Regions from separate parts of the Peterkaempfera bronchialis genome, predicted to be linked through region 3. Evidence: riboswitches for the same ligand, from Rfam matches in the RefSeq annotation. Region 3 holds a riboswitch; each other region holds the start of a gene.
What was found. A riboswitch is a leader RNA that binds a small molecule or an ion and turns the genes downstream of it on or off. The one in region 3 is predicted to bind cobalamin.

Region 1: linked by a shared signal. The riboswitch ahead of C7M71_RS29255 (prenyltransferase/squalene oxidase repeat-containing protein) and the one ahead of C7M71_RS23935 (cobalamin biosynthesis protein) in region 3 are both predicted to bind cobalamin.
Region 2: linked by a shared signal. The riboswitch ahead of metE (5-methyltetrahydropteroyltriglutamate--homocysteine S-methyltransferase) and the one ahead of C7M71_RS23935 (cobalamin biosynthesis protein) in region 3 are both predicted to bind cobalamin.

What each region holds. Positions count from the first base shown of each region.
Region 1 is NZ_CP031264.1:6,838,126-6,843,260, forward strand. It holds gene C7M71_RS29240 (LacI family DNA-binding transcriptional regulator) at 1-21, opposite strand, end outside; gene C7M71_RS29245 (siderophore-interacting protein) at 233-1,081, shown strand; gene C7M71_RS29250 (hypothetical protein) at 1,144-1,680, opposite strand; gene C7M71_RS29255 (prenyltransferase/squalene oxidase repeat-containing protein) at 1,818-3,230, opposite strand; cobalamin riboswitch at 3,346-3,469, opposite strand; gene C7M71_RS29260 (prenyltransferase/squalene oxidase repeat-containing protein) at 3,759-5,135, shown strand, end outside.
Region 2 is NZ_CP031264.1:6,892,130-6,897,264, forward strand. It holds gene metE (5-methyltetrahydropteroyltriglutamate--homocysteine S-methyltransferase) at 1-1,319, opposite strand, end outside; cobalamin riboswitch at 1,479-1,696, opposite strand; cobalamin riboswitch at 1,833-1,957, shown strand; partial or broken gene C7M71_RS29455 (acyl-CoA dehydrogenase family protein) at 2,085-2,318, shown strand; gene C7M71_RS29460 (enoyl-CoA hydratase/isomerase family protein) at 2,315-3,412, shown strand; partial or broken gene C7M71_RS33310 (NAD(P)-binding domain-containing protein) at 3,409-3,495, shown strand; gene C7M71_RS32385 (DUF6131 family protein) at 3,697-3,852, shown strand; gene C7M71_RS29470 (general stress protein) at 3,875-4,390, shown strand; gene C7M71_RS29475 (hypothetical protein) at 4,493-4,831, shown strand.
Region 3 is NZ_CP031264.1:5,415,460-5,420,594, reverse strand. It holds gene C7M71_RS23950 (RHS repeat-associated core domain-containing protein) at 1-940, opposite strand, end outside; gene C7M71_RS23945 (RHS repeat domain-containing protein) at 937-1,206, opposite strand; gene C7M71_RS23940 (hypothetical protein) at 1,356-1,592, shown strand; cobalamin riboswitch at 1,676-1,855, shown strand; gene C7M71_RS23935 (cobalamin biosynthesis protein) at 1,955-2,941, shown strand; gene C7M71_RS23930 (cobyric acid synthase) at 2,938-4,443, shown strand; gene cobN (cobaltochelatase subunit CobN) at 4,527-5,135, shown strand, end outside.

The DNA of each region.
Region 1 (5,135 bases), 1.4 Mb from region 3:
GCCCGAGGGATCCGCCGTCATCCCGCCTTTATACCGGGTGGGCACGGCAGTCCGGACCCCGCCGGGTACCGACGGGTCCGGACCCCTCCGTACCGCGAGTGCGCGGCGGCACGGCATGGCGTGCTGCGGCTCACGGAAGGCGGCCGGGCATGGGTGTCGCGGTGGGCGGTCGAGTAAAGTTAGGCTCGCCTTACCAGCGTCCGGCCGCCCGGCCATGAGCGAGGAGATTCCCGTGTCCGACAGGCCCAACCGCAGAAAGTCCCATGTCCACCGCGCACAGGTGGTGCAGAAGCAGCGCCTGACCCCGCACATGGTGCGCATCGTCCTGGGGGGTGAGGGTCTGGCGGAGTTCCGGGCGGGGGAGTGGAGCGACCACTACATCAAGATCCTCTTCCCCGTCCCGGACGTGCGCTACCCCGAGCCCTTCGACCTGGAGGTGATCCGCCGCGACCTGCCGCGCGACCAGTGGCCCACCTCCCGTACCTACACCGTGCGCGGCTGGGACGAGGAGGCCCGCGAGCTGACGGTCGACTTCGTCGTCCACGGCGACGAGGGCCTGGCCGGACCCTGGGCGGCCGGAGCCCAGCCGGGGGACACGGTGCTCTTCCTCGGCCCCGGTGGCGCCTATCTGCCCGAGGAGTGGGCTGACTGGCACCTGTTCGCCGGTGACGAGAGCGCCCTGCCCGCCATCGCCGCCTCCCTGGAGCGGGTCCCGGCCGGCGCCCCCGTATGGGCCTTCATCGAGGTCCAGGACGCGGCGGAGCAGCAGGAGCTGACCGCCCCCGAGGGCGCCCGGGTGGTGTGGCTGCACCGTGGCGCCGCCCCGGTCGGCGCCGCCCTGGTGGAGGCCGTCCGCGCGCTGGAGTTCCCCCCGGGCCGGGTGCAGGCGTTTGTGCACGGGGAGGCGGGGTTGGTGAAGGAGCTCCGTCGCCATCTGCGGATCGAGCGGGACATCCCGCGCCAGCAGCTCTCGATCTCCGGCTACTGGCGGCTGGGGCACGACGAGGACGGCTGGCAGGCGTCCAAGCGCGTGTGGAACGCCCAGGTCGAGGCCGAGCAGGAGGCCGCGCCCGTCGCCTGACCGCCACCGTCGCCTGACCGCCCCCGCCGCCGTGGGCCGGGCGCCCGCTCCGGGCGCCCGGCTCAGCGGCCGAGGCGTTCGCGGGCGTGGCGGCCGGTGACCCTGGCCAGCTCGTGCCAGAACGGGACGGCGGTGAGGTAGAGCCCGAGGACGGACATGACGCCGAACGACACATCGACGCTGATCCGGCCCTGCTTGGCCCAGTAGACGTCCTGGAGGTCCAGCAGCAGCGCGAACTCGTCGGCGATCAGCGCTGCCCCCGCGCCATAGGCGGCGGCCACGGCGGGATGGCCGATGTACTGGGCGTCGCCCCGGACGGCCACCATGCCGACCCCGGCCAGGGTGCCGATGCCCAGGTTGTAGTGGTGCAGATGGGTCCCGCCCATCGAGACATTGCCCCAGGGCAGCCAGCCACCACGGATACCGTGTGTGATCAGCCGCACCGTGCCGAAGGTCGTTCCGAACGCGACCCAGGTGACCAGTAGCGACCGCTGGGTGGGCGTGGTGTGCTCACGCAGTGTCGCCGCCCAGCGCTCGGTCAGGCGCGGCGGACGCCGCCCGCCGTCCCCGGTCTGCTGCTGCGCCTCCACGTCCGGCATGGCGCCCTCCGTTCCGCTGCGTCCGTGGCCGCACCCCGGTCAGGGGCACCGCTCCGTCCACGCTACGTCGAGGAGGGCGGCGGCGCCGGTCGGCGCCTGCCGTGGGGGCAGGCACCGCCCGGCGCCCGGGGCGCGGCTCAGCTGCCGTAACGCAGCGTGATCGTGTCGCCGAGGTGCACGGTGGTGCCACGGGCGGCCGCTGCCGACGCGGCCCCGTCGATGCTGACCTGCCAGGTCGAACTGCCGCTGTTGGCCAGGCCGTTGACGGCGGTGACCTGGCCGCTGCCGGAGGACGGGGCGCTGCCGGTGACGCAGCCGCTCGGGGTGGCCGCGGTGGTCGCCGCGTCGAGTACGGCCCCCAGGGTGCTGGTGGCGCCCGTCGGGGTGATGGCCACCGAGCAGACCTTGGGGGTGCCGCTGCCGCTGTCCACGATCAGGGCCAGGCTGCTGGTGGTGCCGCTGGTGAACGCCGTGTCGCCGACCCAGCGGGGGGCGCCCACCGTGGTCGGGATCGGCGGGGGCGCGGTGAAGCCGCCGCCGGCGACGGCGCGCAGGGCGTCGATGGAGGAATAGGCGGAGGGCGAGCTGTCGGACGGCAGATAGCGGAAGCCACCGCCGGGGTTGAACTGCTGGGCGATCAGGAAGTCGACCGGGGTCTTGCCGGCGGGGGTCGTGAAGTCGGCGCCCTGGCTGTTGATGCCGCAGGCGTTGAGGCCCGAGACGCCCCAGCCGTTGGAGTCGCTGTTGGCGCCGAACATCGAGGTAAAGGCGCCGGAGGTGTTGACCAGCTTGCCCTTGAGGAAGTTCTTGGCGGCCACCACGGACGCGTCGGTCGCCGGGACGCCGCTGCTGCACAGGGCGGCCATGGTGGCGCCGGTCATGTCGATGTCACTGGTCGAGGCGAGGGCGGACGGGTTGCCCGCGGCCTGGCTGTAGTTCCAGCCGCCGTCGTTGTGCTGGTTGGCCCGTACGACCGTGACCGAGGCGTCCAGCAGCCGCTGCGGGACGCGCTGGACGCCGGACTGCGTCTTGGCGCCGCCCAGGGCGAGCAGCGCGAAGACGGTGCCGTTGAAGTTGGCGGGCGGCCCATAGGAGCCGGGGGAGGAGGTCTGCCAGTAGGAGGCGACCCGGGCGATCAGGTTCTGCCCGGGGGAGACCCGCGCCGGGTCGATCCCCGCCGCATAGGCGTTGAGGATGCCGCGTTCGTAGTCGGTCACCACCGGCGAGGCGCCGGGCCAGGTCGGGGCGGCAAGCTGGTTGCGGTAGACGGTGCGGGCGTTCTTGGTGGCGTCGCCGCCGGGGACCACGTCGACGGCGGCCTTTCCGGCGGCGGCCATCGCGCTGAACGCCCACTCATTGGAGAGGCCGCCGCCGGCGTACCCGCCGTCAGGGCCTTGCAGAGAGGTGAGATAGGCCACGCCGTTGGTCGTGGAGGTGGCGATCTGGGCCGCGCTTGAGGTGGCCTGGGCGGGTACGGCGGTGAGGGTGAGTGCGCCGATCCCGAGGGAGAGCGCGACGGCGAGTATGCGGCCTGACAGTGTGCCGGACATGGGGTCTCCTCGGCTGGGCGACGTGTCCACCGCGCCCGGGCCGAAGCGTCCGCGACTCACCGCGGCACCCTCGCCGACGAGGCGGCCGCCGCCCTCTCGCGTGGACAGGCATCCGCTGATGGTGCGTCACCGTGCGGGCATTCGGGCTCGAAGCGGCGGTCGCCGCTCACACCGTTGCGCGTCAGCCCTGGACTTCCACCAGGTTCCCCCGCGCGGTGACACGGAGACGGTAGCGCCTTTCGAGCGGGACGTCCCGCCCGCTGACGATCCGTTGACCGTCCCGAACCGGGTGTGTTCTCATGAACGCGTTTCGTCCTTCAGTTCGCAGGGGAAGCCGGTCAGAACCCGGCACTGACCCGCAACCGTAGGTCCGCCACCGTGCGGACGAGTCGGATTACCTGCACTGAAGAGGTATGTCAGGAGCGCTGCCGAGGACTGCGGCGCGGACTGGACGGCACGCCCGGCCCCGCCGGGTGTGGTGCACAGCCGTGCCCGGACTCCCTCGTCGGCAGACCGGGGGGACCACCCATGGGTATCGGCACCACCAGGCACGGCAGCGGACGGAGAGGCGTCACGGCGCGGCTGTGCGCCGTCCTCGCGACGGTGACGGCGCTCTTCCTCGCGCTGGTGCCGTTCAGCACACCGGCCGGTGCCGACCCGATCGAGAAGTGCACCGCCACCACCGGCGCGATCGTCGCGGTCGACTTCGGCCACTGGGGCGGCCCGGTGGTCCGAGGCTGCGACGCGCACCCCACCACCGGGATGAACCTGCTGCACAACGCCGGGTTCACCACCGTCGGCACCGTGCACGACGGGCCCGGCTTCATCTGCCGGATCGGCAGCGGCGACTTCAACGGAGGCGCGCAGTACCCCACTGCGGCGGAGGAGAGCTGCGTACAGACCCCGAAGGCCACGGCGTACTGGTCGTACTGGCTCGCCCCGGCCGGCCGGAACACCTGGACCTACAGCCCCCTCGGCGCCCTCAGCGACGTGCCGAAGCCGGGCGAGGTCGAGGCATGGGTCTTCGGCGGGACCGATGTCGCGGGCACCAGCGGACAGCCGGCCTTCAGCCCGGACTCCGTCCGCGCGGGCGGCCCCGGCGCCACGCCGTCCGTCCCGCCCTCCGCCTCGCCCTCCTCCGGCCCGGGCGGCTCCCCCTCGGCGCCCGGCTCGCCCCAGCCGTCCCCCGCCGTGGCCGCCGCGGCACGCTGGCTGGTGGGCCGGCTGGTGGACGGCGACCACCTGTACAACGAGGCATTCGGCGCCCCCGACTACGCACGCACCGCCCTCCTGGGGACGGCGCTGGCCGCAGCGGGCGGCCAGGACGCGACCCTGACCCGGATCACCGCCTATCTGGCCGCCCACGCCGACGACTACCTCCAGCCGGACGGCACCTCCGTACCCCCGGACCCCACGGCGGTCGCCAACCTCGCCCTGCTGGCCGAGGCCACCGGCGCCGACCCCCGGGACTTCGGCGGCCATGACCTGCCCGTCGACCTCGCGGACCATGTCTGCTCCGCCGCAGGCAGCCTCGGCAACTGCACGGCCGCCGGGGACTTCCACGGCGCGTTCTCACCGAGCACCCAGGCGCTGGGCGTGCTGGCACTCGCCCGCAGCAGCGTCGCACCCCCGGCGGCGGCCGTCGCCCGGCTGGAGCAGTTGCAGTGCGCCGACGGCGGCTTCTCCGGCTCGATGATCGCCCCGGGCGAGTTCTGCGACCCCGAGCCCGGCACCACCGCGCTGGCGGCGATGGCCCTCACCCTCGTCCCCGAGGCCGCCCCGGCGCTCGCCAAGGCCACCGCCTACCTGGCGGACCAGCAGCAGGCCGACGGCAGCTACCTCCCGTACACCGGCGCCCCCGGCGGCGACACCTGGAGCACCGCACTGGGCACCCAGGCACTGCTG
Region 2 (5,135 bases), 1.5 Mb from region 3:
AGCGGCAGCCCGAGGCGGGCGTGCTGCGCGGCGGCCCGCTCCGGGTACGGGTGCGAGCGGCGGGCGTCCTGGTCGGTGACGGCCGCGCTGCGGGCGCGGACCGCCGGGTCGTGGGTGAGTACGGAACCGGCTCGGGAGGCCAGGTCGGCGCGGTTGGCGGCGAGTTCGGCGGCGATGAGGTCGGTGCCCTGGGCGAGCCCTCGGGCCAGGGTGACGATCTCGGCGGTCTTCTGGCGGGCGAAGGCCAGCCAGCGGGCGATCTGCGGGTCGATGTCACGCTCGGCCGAGGCGTCCAGCGGGACGTGCAGCAGGGAGCAGGAGGACGCCACATCGACCCGGTCGGCGAGTCCCAGGAGCGTGCCCAGGGTGGCCAGGGACTTCTCGAAGTCGTTGATCCAGACATTGCGGCCGTTGACGACTCCGGCGAGCAGGCGCTTGCCGGGCAGCCCGCCGACGGCCGCGAGGTCGCCGAGGTTGGCGGCGGCGGCGCCGGTGAAGTCCAGGGCCAGCCCCTCGACGGGGGCCTTGGCCAGGACCGGAAGGGCCTCGCCCAGCCGGTCGAAGTAGGAGGCGACCAGCAGCTTCGGCCGGTCGGTGAGACCGCCCAGCTCACGGTAGGCGCGGGCGGCGGCGTTCAGCTCGGCCGGGGTGCGGTCCTGCACCAGGGCCGGTTCGTCCAGCTGCACCCACTCGGCACCGGCGGAACGCAGGTCGGCGAGCGCCTCGGCGTACACCGGCAGCAGCCGGTCCAGCAGGGCCAGCGGCTCGAAGTCCGCCGCGACGCCGGGGGCGGGCTTCGCCAGCAGGAGGTAGGTGACCGGGCCGATCAGCACCGGGCGCGCGGTGAGGCCGAGCGCCAGCGCCTCCGTGAGCTCGGCGACCTGCTTGGCGGTGTCGGCGCTGAACGCGGTGTCGGGGCCCAGCTCCGGGACCAGGTAGTGGTAGTTGGTGTCGAACCACTTGGTCATCTCCAGCGGCGCCACATCCTGGGTGCCGCGCGCCATCGCGAAGTAGCCGTCCAGGGCGTCCGCCTCGACGGCGGCGCGGTGCCGGGCGGGGATCGCGCCGACCATCACGCTGGTGTCCAGGACGTGGTCATAGAGCGAGAAGTCGCCGGTCGGCACCTCGTGGATGCCGGCGTCGGCGAGCAGCCGCCAGTTGGCGCGGCGCAGTTCGGCGGCCGTGTCCCGGAGGGCGCCGGCGGTGACGCGGCCCTGCCAGTACCCCTCGATGGCCTTCTTCAGTTCCCGGTTCCGGCCCGGGCGTGGGTAGCCGTACACGGTTCCCCGTGCTGCCGCGGCTGCGGACGTGCTGGTCACAAGACTCTCCTTCGCGAGCATGTCTCCGACGACCCCGGGACGGGTCGTAGGCGCGAAGGGTGGCAAGACCGGGCGGACCGCGACGATCTGCCGTCGCATGTCTCCGCCTGATATGTACGCCGACCCGCCCACGAGGTCACCGGGATCTCCGCGCGCGTCGGTTGCGCACGGGCAGTGGCAGGTCTTCGGACTCGTGGGCACGTCTGCCGGGGCAGACACCTACTGGCCGTCGCTTCCCAGGCCCGTACCGGGCCCAGTGCATATGACGGCGGTCGTTCCCGCTCACCGCTGCGGGGCAGTCCCGGATTCCCACCGGGTTCCCTCTTGCGACGCGTCTGCCTGGCGGGCAGGGCGAACCAGCTGCGCCGGTCAGCCTAGGCGCTGGGGCGGGTCCGGGACAGCACCGTTCACATGTCGGATGGTGAGATGAGACACGGGCGGACCTGCGGCAGGGGGGCTCTGGACTTACTAGGACGCCCAACTATATGTTCATGGACAAGGCCCGCGGTGCAGGGAAGCCGGTGCGAATCCGGCGCGGTCCCGCCACTGTGACCGGGGAGTGCGTCGCTGAGACACGCCACTGACGTGCAGGACGTCGGGAAGGCAGACGGGGCGCGTTGATCCGGGAGTCAGGATACATGGTCGCCTGGATGATCGACCGCTACGGCGACCAGGCCCAGCGCGCCCGCTGGCTGCCCGCCCTCTGGCATCGTCATGACCCGCACCGGCGGAGAGGGGGCGGACGGCGTCTCCGCGTCTGTCGTCGACCGCGACGATCCGCAGGCAGCCCAGCTCTGCGCCGTGGCCAAGCGGTTCGCCACCGACACCGGCTACTCCGTGGCCGACCGCGCCCGGCAACTGCACGGCGGCTACGGCTATCTGACCGACTATGGCATCGAGAAGATCGTCCGTGACCTTCGGGTCCACCGCATCCTGGAAGGAACCAACGAGATCATGAGCCTGATCGTGGCCCGTGGACTGACCGGGGCCGCCCGATGACCGACGACGACTCCGTCCTGGTGCGCACCGAGGGCCGCGCGGCCTACCTCACCCTCAACCGGCCCCGGGCCCTCAACGCGCTCAACCACGCCATGGTGCTCCGCCTCGGGGCGGCCCTCACCGCAGCGGAGCGTGACCCCGCCGTGCAGACCGTGGTGATCAGCGGCGCGGGGGAGCGCGGCCTCTGCGCGGGCGGCGACATCCGCTCCATTTACCAGGACGTACGCTCCGGCGGCGGCGCGGCCTCGGCGGCGTTCTGGCGCGACGAGTACCGGCTCAATGCCCGCATCGCCCACTACCCCAAGCCCTATGTCGCCCTGATGGACGGCATCGTGATGGGCGGCGGCGTCGGCGTCTCGGCCCACGGCAGCGTACGGATCGTCACCGAGCGGTCCAGAGTCGCCATGCCCGAGACCGGCATCGGCTTCGTACCGGACGTCGGCGGCACCCATCTGCTCTCCCTCGCCCCTGGAGAGCTGGGCACCCACCTGGCGCTCACCGGGACGCCGGTGGGCGCCGGGGACGCCCTGCTGTGCGGGCTCGCCGACCACTTCGTCCCGGCGGGCCGGCTGCCCGGACTGCTCGCCGACCTCGCCGATGCCCCTGTGCCGGAGGTGCTGCCCCGGTACGTCGGCGAGGCACCGGCGGGCGAGCTGGCCGCCCACCGGGAGTGGATCGACCACTGCTACGCGGCCGACAGCGTCGAGGAGATCCTGGACCGGCTGCTCGGCAGCGGCGCAGCGGCCGCGAAGGAAGCCGCAGCGACCATCCTCACCCGATCCCCCACCTCGCTCAAGGTCACCCTGGCGGCGCTGCGCCGCGCCCGGCACCTCGGCCCGCTGGAGCGGGTCCTGGAGCAGGAGTACCGCATCTCCTGCGCCACCCTGTCCGCACCGGACCTGGTGGAGGGCATCCGCGCCCAGGTGATCGACAAGGACCGCGACCCGCACTGGTCCCCGGCCACCCTCGCCGAGGTCACCGAGTCGGACGTGGCCCGCTTCTTCGCCCCGCTCGGCGCGCAGGAGCTCTCCTTCGCCGCCGACCCCGCCGACCCCGCCGACCCTGCCGACCCCGTGCAGGAGGTGCCCTGGTGAGCGCCGTCATCGGCTTCATCGGACTCGGCCATATGGGCGGCCCGATGGCCGCCAACCTCGTCAAGGCCGGCCACCGGGTGCGCGGCTGCGACCTGTGGCCGAGTCCCTGGCGGGGCGGCTGCCGACTCCGGCGTCGAGCCCGCCTCCTCCCGCCTCGCGAGCCGCGAGCCGCGGGGCGGGAGGAGCATCGAATCAGACATAAGGCGCAGACCGGGATGCTTACCCCCGCGATACGAGGGAATGAGCGGCGTGGAGGCTACTCATCCGGGAGATCGGAGGACCCCGTGATCGCCCTCGGAATCATCCTCCTCATCATCGGCTTCATCTTCCACATCGCCATCCTCTGGACCATCGGGATCATCCTGGCCGTCATCGGGGCCATCCTGTGGATCCTGGGGTCGTTGGGACACGCGATCGGCGGTCGACGCCACTACTGGTAGGACCGTCCGGAAGTGGATCGAGATGCCAGAGGACCCTGGCCCGCTGAACCCGATCACCATCGCCTGGAACACGGTGTCCAGCTACGCCACGTACGAGGAGGCGCAGGCTGCGGTCGACCGGCTGTCCGACGAGCACTTCCCGGTCGAACAGCTCGACATCATCGGTACCGACCTGCGCCTGGTGGAACGGGTCACCGGCCGGCTCACCAAGGGACGCGCGGCAGCCGCAGGCGCCGCCAGTGGAGCCTGGTTCGGACTCTTCATCGCCCTGCTGGTCGGTCTCTTCACCGCCGGTCCGGTGTGGCTGGGCCTGATCGTCGGCGGCATCCTCATCGGAGCGGTGTGGGGAGCCCTCTTCGGCTTCGTCGGGCACGCCGCCACCCGGGGCCGCCGTGACTTCTCCTCCACGAAGTCCCTGGTGGCGTCCCGCTACGACCTGATCGCCCGGGGCGGCCACGCCGATCAGGCCCGCGCCGCCCTGGAGCGTGCCGGGCTCGGCAGCGGCACCGCCGCGCCGCCGCCCCAGCCGAGCCGCTGACCCGTCCCGCCTGCGCCTGCCGGCAGGCGCAGGCGGGTCAACCTGCGGTGAGCCGCGCGTGCCGTCGGCGCCGGCTGCGCCCGCGACGGGCAGCGTGGAGGCATGCACCGGTTTCCGCTCTCCGCGATCCTCTGTACCGCCTGCGCCGTCTCCATGGCCTGGACGGCACCGGGTTACTCGGGCCCGGCGTGGGCGACCACGGTCGTCGGCGCGGGCAATGGCGCCTTCGACAACGCCTGTACGACCGTGAGCGCCCCCGCAGCCCAGACGCAGACCGACGCGGGCGGCGGGCTGATCGGCACCGCCGTCTCCCTGCCCGGGGGCGCACCGACCAACCAGTGCGGCAACCTCGGCATCGGCGACACACCGGACGGCCGCACCGACGGCCCGGTGGGCCAGACCCTCCACGGCCTGATCCAGGCGGTCAAGGGCGAGAAGTAGCGGGCCGCCACTCGTCCAACAAGGGCGCGCGCCGACAGGCGGCGTGGAAAGCCGGTCGTGCACCGCGTCGACCTGGGTGAGGCCACCGCACCGAAGCCGGCCCGGCATGCCTTGGTCCGAAGATCATCGTCCAGTCATGGGCGTCGTCGCCGGCGGCGGCAGCCAGCGGTTGGGCAGCAGCGCAGCGAATTGCTCCCAGAGCGTCACCCTGCTGCCGGGGCTCCCCACGCCGCCTGTCTGCGCGAGCTCTAAGGTACAAGCCGGACGGCGTGACGACCGCCGCGCGCCTGGATCCAGCAGCTGG
Region 3 (5,135 bases):
AGCCGACGCGGGTGCGGTTGCCGGAGGCGTCGTAGCTGTAGCCGGTGGTGGCGGTGCCGTTGTTCCAGGAGGTGAGCCGGTCGGCCCAGTCGTAGGTGTAGGTGTGGGCGGCGGCGCCGACGACGCCGGTGGTGGTCTTCGAGGTCTCGTTGTCGTTGAGGTCGTAGCCGTAGCTGATGGACGCCTCGGTCGACCCGCCGGGGTTGGTCAGTACGTCGCTGGTCAGCCGGTGCAGGGCGTCGTACCCGAGGCTGCGGGTGGCCTTTCCGGTGCCGTAGCTGTTCTGGCTCGACGCATAGCCGAGGTAGAAGCCCGAGTGCCAGGAGGCGTCCTGCGCTACGGCGGTGTAGTTGTGTGCGGTCCCGTTCACCTTCACCCACGCCGACACGGTGAAGCTTCCGGTGGTGTCGACCACCGGGCCGTCCGTGCTGATCGCGGCGTCGGTCCCGTTGAACGCGGCGCTGCCGCCGTGGTCGGTGGACCAGGTCACGCCGCCGTTCACGGTCGCGGTGCGGTGGGAGCCGGAGGAGTCGGCCGCTTCGGCGCCGCCGGTCTCGCCGAGCTTCCAGCGGCCCACCGGGGCGGTGGAGCCGTCGTGGACGGTGGTGGAGCCGGGGTTGCCCAGCGCGTCATAGGTGGCGGTGGTGGTCTCCGGCGTGCCCGAGGCTCCGGTGTGGACGCTCATCACCACGTGGTCGTCCGGGTCGTAGGAGACCTTGGTGGTCCGGGCCAGGTTGGCCGGGTCCAGCGTGGTGGCAGTGGTCCGCGAGGCGGCGTCCACCGTGTAGGTGGTGGTGGTCGCACCGTTGTTGGTGACCTGGCGGACCATGTTCCCGGCGGCGTCGTAGGTGTACTTCGGCTGGGTGGTGGTCAGCTGGCGGCCGTCGAGGTCGAAGGTGTAGTCGGTCTCCCCACCGGCCGGGTCGACCTCCCGGATCATGTTCCCGTAGATGTCGTAGCCGTAGCTGGTGGTCTGCGTCGTTTGGTCAGCAGCCGGCCGAGGTTGTCATAGCTGAAGGTGACGGTGCCGCCGTTGGGGTCGACGATCCGCGCCACATCGCCGTTGTGGTTGTAGGTGTACGACTGCCGTGCCCCGCTGGGGGTGACCGTCGATGCGAGCAGGTACGCGGGCGCATAGCCGGTGTCCGCGGCCGAGGTCGTGGCCGCGGTGTAGGTCGTCGTGGTGGTGCGGCAAGTCGACGGCACCCGGGGTGGGGCGGGTTTGGACCGGGCGAGGGCGGCAAGCCGCAGAGAAGGCCGTGCTGCTGAGGCGCGTATTCCCCATCCGGACGGCCGATGCCCCATGGCGGCGCAGGACCAGCCGCCGCGTCCGTGCCCGAGCCCAGGCGGTTTCCATGATCATGCTCGTCGGCCTGCTGGTCCCGCCCGTGCTGCTGCTGCTCATCCTGGGCATGTCCTGGCTGGAGGACCGGGTGTTCGGCCCGCAGGCGGGCGAGGTGGCGGAGGCAGTGGTGGCGGAGGCAGTGGAAGTGGAGCCGGTGGAGCAGCCGCAGGATCTCGCGGTGCGCCGGCTCGCCCGGGTCACGGCGGCGCGCGGCCGGGCCCGGCACCGGGCACGGTCGGCCGCCTGAGCGCCCCCCGAGCACCCTGCGAGCGTCCTGTGACGCATCGCTCCCAGGGCTGTATTGACGCTGCGACCTGGGGCGTGGTGGGATCTTTGCGCCAATACGGAGGCATGGAGAGGAAGCCGGTGCGAATCCGGCGCGGTCCCGCCACTGTCACCGGGGAGCACCCTCGACCGATGGTCACGGCAGCCGGAAGCACGGCCGCTGGAAGGCCCGGGGGTGTGCCGATCCGGGAGCCAGGAGACTCTCGCCTCCGCTCGTCGATCCAGGGCGCGGACCCTGAGTGAGGACACGCACGCCATGCAGGCTGCCCGGTTCGCAGGCCGACCTTCGGGGTCCACGACCGCTCGTCGCAGCGGCTGACCGGCGTGCGCACGCACACCGCCTTCGCGGTGGGTGCCGTCGCCGGGTATGCCGTGGACGCCCTGCTCGCCGACCCCCGCCGGGGTCATCCGGTCGCCGCCTTCGGTTCGGCCGCCGCCGCGCTGGAGCGGCGGCTCTGGCGTGACCACCGGGGAGCCGGGGCCGCCTTCACCGCGCTCTGCGTGGGCGGGGTCGCCGCCGGGGCGGTGGCGGCCGAGCGCACGGTGGGCCGTTCGGCGTCCGCGCGGGCGCTGCTGGCCGCCGGGGCTGTCTGGACCGTACTCGGCGGCACCTCGCTGACCCGGGAGGCCCGCACCGTCGCCGCCGCCCTCCAGGCCGATGACCTGGACGCCGCGCGGGCCCGGCTGCCGCACCTGTGCGGGCGTGACCCGCGCCATCTGGACCGCGACGGGCTGGCCCGGGCGGTGGTGGAGTCGGTCGCCGAGAACACCGCCGATGCCGTGGTCAACGCCCTCACCTGGGGCGCGCTCGCGGGCACGCCCGGTCTGCTGGCCTTCCGCGCGGTGAACACCCTGGACGCCATGGTGGGCCACCGCTCCCCGCGCCAGCTGCGCTTCGGCTGGGCCTCCGCCCGGCTGGACGACGCGGCGGGCTGGCCCGGCGCCCGGCTGACCGCGCTGCTGACCGTCGCCGCCGCGCCCGAGCCGGGCCGGGCCTGGCGGGTGTGGCGGCGCGACGGCTCGGCGCACCCCAGCCCCAACGCCGGGCAGGCCGAGTCCGCCTTCGCGGGTGCGCTGGGCGTGCGGCTGGGCGGGACGCTGGCGTACGGCAGCCGGGTGGAGCACCGCCCGGTGCTGGGCGCCGAGCTGCGGCCGGTGGCGGTCGGGGACATCGAGCGGGCCTGCCGGCTCTCCCGCCGGGTCGGCCTGCTGGCGCTGGGGACGACGGTGGCCGCCCGGTGGGCGGTCGGCCGACTGCGGAGTACGGGGACACTGCGGAGCACGGGCACCCGGAAGGGGGCGGGGGCGTGAGCGGGGCGCTGCTGGTCGCGGGGACGACCTCGGACGCGGGCAAGAGCGTGGTCACGGCGGGGATCTGCCGCTGGCTGGCCCGGCAGGGCGTGAAGGTGGCGCCGTTCAAGGCGCAGAACATGTCGCTCAACTCCATGGTCACCGCCGACGGCGCCGAGATCGGCCGCGCCCAGGCGATGCAGGCCGCCGCCGCCCGGGTGGAGCCGGAGGCGGCGATGAACCCGGTGCTGCTCAAGCCGGGCGGCGACGGCCGCAGCCAGGTGGTGCTGCTGGGCCGCCCGGTGGCCGAGGTGGGCGCGCTGGACTACCGGGAGCGCAAGCCGGTGCTGCTGGAGCGGTCCCTGGAGTGCCTGGCCGACCTGCGGCGCCGCTTCGATGTGGTGGTCTGCGAGGGCGCCGGCTCCCCCACCGAGATCAATCTGCGGGACCGCGACATCGCCAACATGGGCCTGGCCACCGCCGCCGGGCTGCCCGTGGTGGTGGTCGGCGACATCGACCGGGGCGGGGTCTTCGCCTCGATGTACGGGACGCTGGCGCTGCTCTCCGCCGAGGACCAGCGGCATGTGGCGGGCTGGCTGGTCAACAAGTTCCGCGGCGACGCCCGGCTGCTCCAGCCGGGGCTGGAGATGCTGGAGAAGCTGACGTCACGCCAGGTCCTCGGGGTGCTGCCGATGCTCTCCGGGCTCTGGCTGGACGCCGAGGACTCGCTCGACCTGGACACCGCCGTGGACCGGGGCGGCGCGGGCACTGCCGCCCCGTACGGCGCCGAGGTGCTGCGGGTCGCGGTGGTGCGGCTGCCCCGGCTCTCCAACTTCACCGACCTGGACGCCCTGGCGCAGGAACCGGGCGTACTGGTGCGCTGGGCCTCCCGGCCCGAGGAGGTCGCCGACGCCGACCTGGTGGTGCTGCCCGGCACCCGGGCCACCGTGGCCGACCTGGCCTGGCTGCGGGAGCGCGGGCTGGCCGACGCGATCAGCGGACGGGCGGCGGCGGGACGGCCGGTGCTGGGCGTCTGCGGCGGCTTCCAGATGCTGTCGCGGCTGATCGTGGACGAGGTCGAGTCCGGCGCCGGGCGGGTGCCGGGGCTGGGCCTGCTGCCGGTCCGGGTGGAGTTCGCCCGGGAGAAGACCCTTGGCCGACCGGTCGGCGAGGCGTACGGGGAGCGGGTGGAGGCATACGAGATCCACCACGGCGTGGTGGCGCTGGAAGGCGGCGAACCGTTCCTGGACGGCTGCCGGAGCGGCGCCGTCTGGGGCACCACCTGGCATGGCGCGCTGGAGAACGACGCCTTCCGCCGTGCCTTCCTGGCCGAGGTCGCCCGGCTCGCCGGGCGGGCCTTCGCCCCCGCCCCCGACAGCTGCTTCGCCGACGCCCGCGAGCAGCGGCTCGACCGGCTCGGCGACCTGATCGAGCAGCACGCCGACACGGCCGCGCTCTGGCGGCTGATCGAGGACGGCGTGCCCGCCGACGGGCCGCCGTTCCTCCCCCCGGGTGCGCCGTGAGCCCCGGCCCCGCCGTGAGCCCGAGCCCCCGTCCCCGCCGCGAGACCGCCCCCGCCGTGAACCGAGAACCAGGAGAGACCCCCATGCCCGGCGCCACCGTGCTGCTGCTGTCCACTGCGGACACCGACCTGCTGGCGGCCCGCGCCTCCGGCGCCCCCTACCGGATCGGCAACCCGACCCGGGTCGATGCCGCCGAGGAGCTGCCGTCGCTGCTGGACGGCGCCGATGTGGCCGTGGTGCGGCTGCTCGGCGGCAAGCGGGCGTGGGAGGACGGGCTGGCCGTCATCGCCGCCTCCGGGGTGCCGACCGTGCTGCTGGGCGGCGAGGCCGTACCCGACGCCGAGTTGATGGCGCTCTCCTCGCTGCCCGCCGGTGTGGTCGCCGAGTCGCTGGCGTACCTGGTCGAGGGCGGCCCGGAGAACCTCGCCGAGCTGACCCGGTTCCTCTCCGACACCGTGCTGCTGACCGGTGAGGGATTCGCGCCGCCGCAGCCGATGCCGCAGTTCGGCGTGCACGGCGGGCGCGAGCAGCGGGAGGGGCGGCCCACGGTGGGCGTGCTCTTCTACCGGGCGCATGAGCTGTCCGGCAACACCGCCTTTGTGGATGTGCTCTGCGATGCGGTGGAGGCCAAGGGCGGCAATGCGCTGCCGGTCTACTGCGGTTCGCTGCGGGGAGCCGACGCCGGGCTGTAC